Regions from separate parts of the Congregibacter sp. genome, predicted to be linked through region 2. Evidence: predicted binding sites of a transcription regulator. Region 2 holds the regulator's gene; the other holds the start of a gene.
What was found. The regulator LexA, encoded in region 2, represses DNA repair genes until DNA is damaged. The targets are predictions, from matches to a motif close to ACTGTNTNTANANACAGT.
Positions count from the first base shown of each region.

Region 1 (3,418 bases), on a different contig from region 2:
TATCTATCGTGAGTTTAATGCGGCGGGTATAAGTATTTCGTTCCCCCAGCGCGATGTGCACCTCGATGCTGCCGAGCCCCTACCCATCCGAATCATGTCATCAGAACCGGGCTCTTCCAGCTAGTACTCTTCCAGCTAGCACTAGAAGACATCAGGAACCAGATCTGCGGCCTCTTCACCAAAGCCCCGGTAGCCAAGAAAACGCAGTCGTCGCGCCTTTTCTGCAAGATCTTCGGGCCGCTCATTGCCAAACTTTCGCTGCAGCACGTCTTTGGCGAGCTCACGCCAGGTGATGCCCTCTTCGCTCGGCGTCACCGCTATGGCCTCCTCAATCAGTTTTCGATCAACACCGCGCTGGCGCAGTTCTGAATCGATTCGCAGAGGGCCTATGCCACGGAGCATTCGCTCTCGTGTAAACGCCTGAGCAAAGCGCCCATCGCTTTGAAGGTTTTCATCAGCGAGCTTGTGAAGTGCTACATCCAACTCGTCTCTGTCAAAACGACGTCCGAGCTTAGTCCGCAGTTCAGCGAGGGAATGCTCTCTGCGCGCGAGCAAATTCATTGCGGCGTTACGAGGGCTTTGAGGAGCTTGAGCGGCGCGTTTCATGGATGGATAGACTACTGACTAGTCTGTTGCAAAAAAAGGGTGCTGGAGCTGTGGTAGGGGAAGTGGTACTCCAGCACCCGGAGAGCGCGAACGACGCCAGCGGCGTCGTCTATCAATTAAGAATTGTCTTCAGCGGCCTCTTCACCTTCTAGAACGGCATCGACTGTTTCTTCCTTAGCGTCCAGATCCAGTAACTGCGAGCGAATCAAACCCTCGATTTCGCTGCCTAGCGCCGGATTATCCTCAAGGAATTTCGCCGCATTGGCTTTACCCTGACCGATTTTGTCGCCCTTGTAGGCATACCAGGCACCGGACTTATCGATAAGGTTGAGCTTCACGCCCCAGTCGATCACTTCTGCCGTACGATAAATACCTCGGCCATACATAATCTGGAATTCCGCCTGCTTGAACGGTGGCGCCACCTTGTTCTTCACGACTTTGACGCGGGTCTCGTTACCCACCACCTCATCGCCTTCCTTGACCGCGCCAATACGGCGAATATCGAGTCGCACGGATGAGTAGAACTTCAGCGCATTACCGCCCGTGGTGGTTTCGGGGGAACCGAACATAACGCCAATCTTCATGCGGATCTGGTTGATAAATATCACCAGACAATTAGTTTGCTTGATGGTCGCTGTGAGCTTACGCATCGCCTGGCTAAGCAGTCTTGCCTGCAGGCCTACGTGAGAGTCGCCCATATCGCCCTCGATTTCGGCCCGCGGCGTCAGAGCAGCGACGGAATCGACTACCAGCACATCAACAGCACCGGAACGAACGAGCATCTCAGTAACTTCCAATGCCTGCTCTCCGGTATCGGGCTGGGAAACAATCAAGTCATCAATCTGTACGCCCAGCTTTTCGGCGTAAATCGGGTCCAGCGCATGCTCCGCATCAATAAAAGCGGCTGTTCCGCCCGCCTTTTGTGCTTCCGCGATAACCTGCAGGGTCAATGTGGTTTTACCCGATGATTCAGGACCAAAGATCTCGCAGATACGACCCTTGGGAAGGCCACCTATGCCTAAGGCGACGTCCAGGCCCAAAGAACCGGTAGATATCGACGGGATAGCGACGCGATCGCTGTCTCCCATGCGCATGACAGTGCCTTTACCGAATTGACGATCGATCTGGCCGAGGGCCGCTTCGAGTGCCTTTTCCTTATTTGCGTTCATGTGCTGCTCTCCTGATTTTGCTACTGGTCGATTTTTTCGAGTCATTTGTTACTGGTCATTTGTTACTGGTCATTTGTTGCAGGCCATTCATTGGCGGTTCTTACCGATGCTTTGCCATCCTTTGCCATTCTTTGCCATTCTTTGCCGTCCTTTGCCATTCTTTGGCATGTTTGGCGCCCAAACCGGCGGTATTTACCTGCCGGAATACTACTGTACATATAATCAGTGGTTGCGCCAAAGAATGCAACCATCATATGCGGCGAAAAGTCATTAAAAATACTGCCAGTTTCACGACCTGTCGCTAATTACGACGGGTGACAATGGCAATCAGCAGGGGTCGGGGTCAGTAGCTACCGCATAGAACAGACAATCGCTCTCGGCAATAGAGGCGTTGGTTGTGATCATGAACAGCTTGAGACCCCGAGAGGGAAACAAAGCGCCGGCTTCGCTGCGTACCAGCGTCTTTACGGCGCAGCGTCCAAATGCGTCGGTTGCCCGAAACAAAGCCTGGGGGTCATCTTTAATCCAGCCCAAAGGCGTATCCGCATTCACCTCACCAAAGTTGTGATGCTCGATGTCACTGCGCAAGGTAATGTCATGTCCCGGCCGCGGCGTCTCGGCATAGGCGAGGGTCACCCCCTCCCGCAGCTCAAGGCGTATAGGGTCGCGGAGGATCTCGATACCCCATTCGGTCTCAGTATCATTGGCAAGCACTCGCTCGGCCATGGCATAACGCTGCAGCCCCTCATATGCCAGCTCATGTGCATCATCATCCAAACGCCCGCCTACCTCTATGGTGACCGTGGGACAGCTTGCATCGCTGATATCCATGAGCGCCCCGAGGCTCAAGTGGGAGACCACCAAGCGCCGGGTAAACAGCGATACGAGGGCATCGTGTTGTCGATCAAGATGCGTGCAGACACCAAAGGACGGACCGGAGCCTGAGGTGTTATGCATGTCCACCACAGCCTCAGGTCGATGCAAACGCAGTAGCTCGAGAATCTCTTGCGCAAGACGCCCCTGCTCGTCGTCAAAAGGCGGACTGAAGCAACGATTCAAATCCCGGGCCCGAGGCAACATGCGATGACTAAAGCGCGGAGTTTCCAATGCTGCATGCACCGAAGCCACAATAAACAGCAGGTTAACTGCAGGCTGCTGCCCGCCATGCAGCCAGCGATGGAGTGCGTACAGACCCGAGGGTTCGTTGCCGTGGAGCAGCGTCACCAGCGCTCGGGTCCGCGTACTGTCTTCGCCGGTAAATAAAATACAAACGGGACCGCCAAGATTCTCCAACAGGGCATCGGGGCTCGTGCCCGCAAGACTGGCATCAGGGTTTTTAAGGAAACGAAAACGTCTCATCCCGCTGTCCTGACTATGCGACGCATTAAGGCACAGGCCACTCGGCGACCGGGATATTCTGTGCACTGAGCTCACGATAAAACGACAGCATTTCCTTGAGCGCACTGGGTTTACTGCGTCCGCGAGCCATAAGCGCCCGCGTGGCCTCACGCTGCCATCGGGCGCCGCTGCGTCTGACGCTCAAGCGCGCATCAATCACACCCAGGTAGCGATCTCGTTCGGCTTGAGCAACGCCAAGCTTACGCAGACCCTCGTCGGCCACGGGAAGCGTGTCTGCAATAATA
Region 1 is NZ_CBFIIF010000017.1:45,619-49,036, reverse strand. It holds gene ACTG39_RS08905 (mechanosensitive ion channel domain-containing protein) at 1-124, shown strand, start outside; gene ACTG39_RS08900 (regulatory protein RecX) at 142-561, opposite strand; gene recA (recombinase RecA) at 723-1,775, opposite strand; gene ACTG39_RS08890 (M14 family metallopeptidase) at 2,103-3,134, opposite strand; gene ACTG39_RS08885 (glutamate--cysteine ligase) at 3,160-3,418, opposite strand, start outside.
Region 1: recA (recombinase RecA) is a predicted target of LexA. The motif match lies at 1,985-2,002, and genes of this name have one in related genera.

Region 2 (3,418 bases):
CCTAGGCGATGTCGCGCACGCGAGGGGAGGCGAATCAAGCGCTTTACCGCGCGCGGATTCTGCTTGAGGCCTGGGATCGCATGCGCAGCGAAGCGAGGCACACCGAGAGCGCGCTCATAGACGGCTTTCTGCCGGCGGTGCGCATGCACTTGCTGGAGGCCTATGGCTGGTTTCTCTTAGCTGTATCCGGCGTCGAAGAAGCATCGTCGCTTACCCTGCCGGCAAATACCGGGGATCTCCCGCGGCCTGATGCCGGTAAGGCCCTAAGCCCCGAAATCGCTGAGTTTACCCAACTGGAGAAAACGGGCTGGCTGGCACAGATGCTCGAGGATACTTCGGGCGCAGGTCCATCACCGGGCGCCCAGAGTAGTGTGCAATCTGTGCAGGGGCTGTTGGTTAGTGACCGTGAAGTCGCAGGCTTTGCTGTCGTGATGGCTTGGGCAGATGCGTTATCGGCCACCATGACCAGAATGGATGATTCGCTATCTGAGTGTTAGAGCGCCCTGTCTCGTAGTCGACTTGTTCCGGAGGGAGCAGGACTGCTACCATTGCGCTGCAACTCTCATTTAGAGGTTACTGCGTGCCTACATCTTTGCTCGAGATCGTGGATCTCGGTGATGGCGACATAGTTCTACAACGTGCTGATGACGATAGTAAACCTCTCGTGACCATCAGCTTCTCCGACGAAACCCGAATGTACATTCTGGATAAGGGACTGGAAGTGGCGAAAGCTATGATTCAGGCCGGTATTCAGGCTGCCGCGGAGGTCGCGGAGCAGACGGACGTCGAAGTAGAGACTGAGCCCACACAAACAGCCCCTCGAATCCTGCACTGATTCGAGAGGCGATCGGCTGTGTCTAAGCCGGCAGCCTTGAACAAGGTTTTTTGTTCAGCCCCGGGGTGATTGAGGCCCTGGAAAGTCTAGGGCGCTGTTAATTTCGCTAATTCCGCCAATTCCGCCAATTCGGTTTGGTTAGCCAGGCATCCTCTATAGCGATTGCCAATCGAGTACTACTTCGAGTACTGCTTCGAGTACTGCATCGACCGACGAATCACCCCTACGCTTAGGCCTTCAATGGCGAAACTGCTCTCCGCGAGGTCAACATCGATTGGAGACAGGTCGTCGTTTTCGGGTAAAAGTTGCAGGTGGCGCTTGTCACGACCATGTTTCAGCCGCTTTACCGTTACCTCATCATCGATGCGAGCGACAACGATCGCGCCGTTGTCAGCTACCGGCGTGCTGTGGACGGCTAACAGGTCGCCATCGTGAATGCCTACGTTGATCATACTGTCGCCTTGAACCCGCAGTAGATAATCCGCCGGGGGGTGGAACAGGGACGGATCGATAGCGCAGTGTTCTTCGACATTCTCTGCGGCAAGAATAGGGTCTCCCGCTGCGACCTTTCCGACGATAGGCAGGCCCGCGTCTTCGGGCAGCCTAATACCTCGAGACGCTCCGGGGATGATCTCGATGGCGCCCTTGCGGGCGAGGGCTTTGAGGTGCTCCTCAGCGGCGTTGGCAGATTTAAATCCCAGCTCCCGGGCAATGTCGGCCCGGGTAGGGGGCATGCCGGTATCGCCGATATGACGACGGATAACGTCCAGAACCTGTTCCTGACGAGCAGTAAGCTTGAGCATGAGGCACCTGTGAATTTGTACAGTGCCTGTGATTATATACAGTAAACGCGGCGGAGCAACTAATCTTATTGCGACGTTTTGCCGCGCATCTTCGCAGTCAGTTACTCCCTAAAAGCTTGTCGCGCTGTTAACGCCAATGACAGACAAACGCCGTCGCTAGACGTCCTCGATTGCCAGTACCGTGTCCGGCTCGATATTGGATAGAGGGCTACTCCACTGCAGGGGGTGCATCGCTGCGTCCGGGTCGATCTCATCAGCGTCATCCAGTTCAAACGGCGTGCGCCAGTCTTCGGGTGCCGCTGCGGTGCGCAAACTGAGTTCCGCCCAGACGTCGAGATCAAAATCGGCTAGCTCTCCGTCCAGGTACTGGACCTGAACATTGGCCTCATCTAAATCGAGGGACACAATTTCAAACAGTTGGCCGCTCTCGCGATCCTGATACCAGCGGCCCAGTTTTGGTACAAATTGACTCATATCTCTTCTCCCTAGGACTCTTAAAGCTATCAGCATTTTGGGGAGATGCCAGCGAAGAAAACTGTCAGGATTAAGTGACAGTTATTGCCCTGCGCGTGAGCACTTTTGAAGGAACCGTGGCTATTCAATCACTTGGCGTTGCCGTTGCACGAAGCGTCTAAGCTTGTAGGGTCGCTGTTATACTTTCACCGCCTTAAGGGCGTTTTCTACATGCTCAAATAGTCTAAAACCAGTCGGGATCGCCATGGAATCACAACTCGCGGTTGCTTTTGCACACGTCGCCAATAGCCTCAACTTACCCTGGGTCTGGGTGGCTACGGGGGGGCTGCTGCTCATTGCGCTAGTTGGTCAATGGGTGATCGGAGCGCTTCTCCGGCGCGTCCACCGCTTGGCGCAGCAGTCTACTCAGCAGTGGGACGACGCTTTTGTGGTCGCGCTTATCGCTCCCGCGAAACTAGCCTGGTGGTTGCTGCTATTGACGCTGCTGTTCGCGCTATTACCCGCTTTGGCGTCCCTGAGAGAGGTCGCCTTAACCGTTCTCCATGCTTCGCTGGTGCTTCTCGTGCCCTGGTTTCTGCATCGCCTCATCGCCAACATCGAGGAGCAAGTTGTACTCGCCAAATTCGCCGATGGCGCATCGGTAGACAAGGCAACTGTGCGATCCACGGCCAGGTTGTTACGTGTCGCACTGTGGTTGATCACAGCGTTGATGCTTCTTCAGACCCTGGGCGTGTCTGTGTCCGGTTTGCTGGCCTTCGGCGGTATTGGTGGCATCGCTGTGGGATTTGCCGCAAAGGATTTACTGGCGAACTTTTTTGGTGGACTGGGTATCTACATGGACCGGCCTTTCACCATTGGAGATTGGGTGCGGTCACCGGATCGGGCGCTGGAAGGTACCGTCGAGGACATCGGTTGGCGCGTAACGCGCATACGCACCTTTGATAAGCGGCCGCTTTACGTTCCCAATTCGGTGTTCAGTCAAATTGTGATTGAGAATCCATCGCGAATGCTCAATCGGCGTATTTACGAAAAGTTTGGATTACGCTACGACGACAGCAGGGTCCTTGCGGCCGTGGTTGAGGCCGTCCGTGAGATGCTCAATGCTCACGAGGCCATCGATACGAGCCAGACCATTATTGTTAACTTTGAGTCCTTCGGTGGTTCGTCGCTGGACTGCTTTTTGTACTGTCATACAAGAACGACCAATTGGGTGGAGTATCACGGCGTGAAGCAGGACGTGCTCATAAAGGTCCTGGAGATAGTGCATCAGCATGGCGCTGACATCGCGTTTCCTACGCGTACGCTG
Region 2 is NZ_CBFIIF010000015.1:56,651-60,068, forward strand. It holds gene topA (type I DNA topoisomerase) at 1-5, shown strand, start outside; gene ACTG39_RS08255 (hypothetical protein) at 9-497, shown strand; gene ACTG39_RS08260 (hypothetical protein) at 581-835, shown strand; gene lexA (transcriptional repressor LexA) at 1,012-1,638, opposite strand; gene ACTG39_RS08270 (DUF6763 family protein) at 1,795-2,112, opposite strand; gene ACTG39_RS08275 (mechanosensitive ion channel family protein) at 2,357-3,418, shown strand, end outside.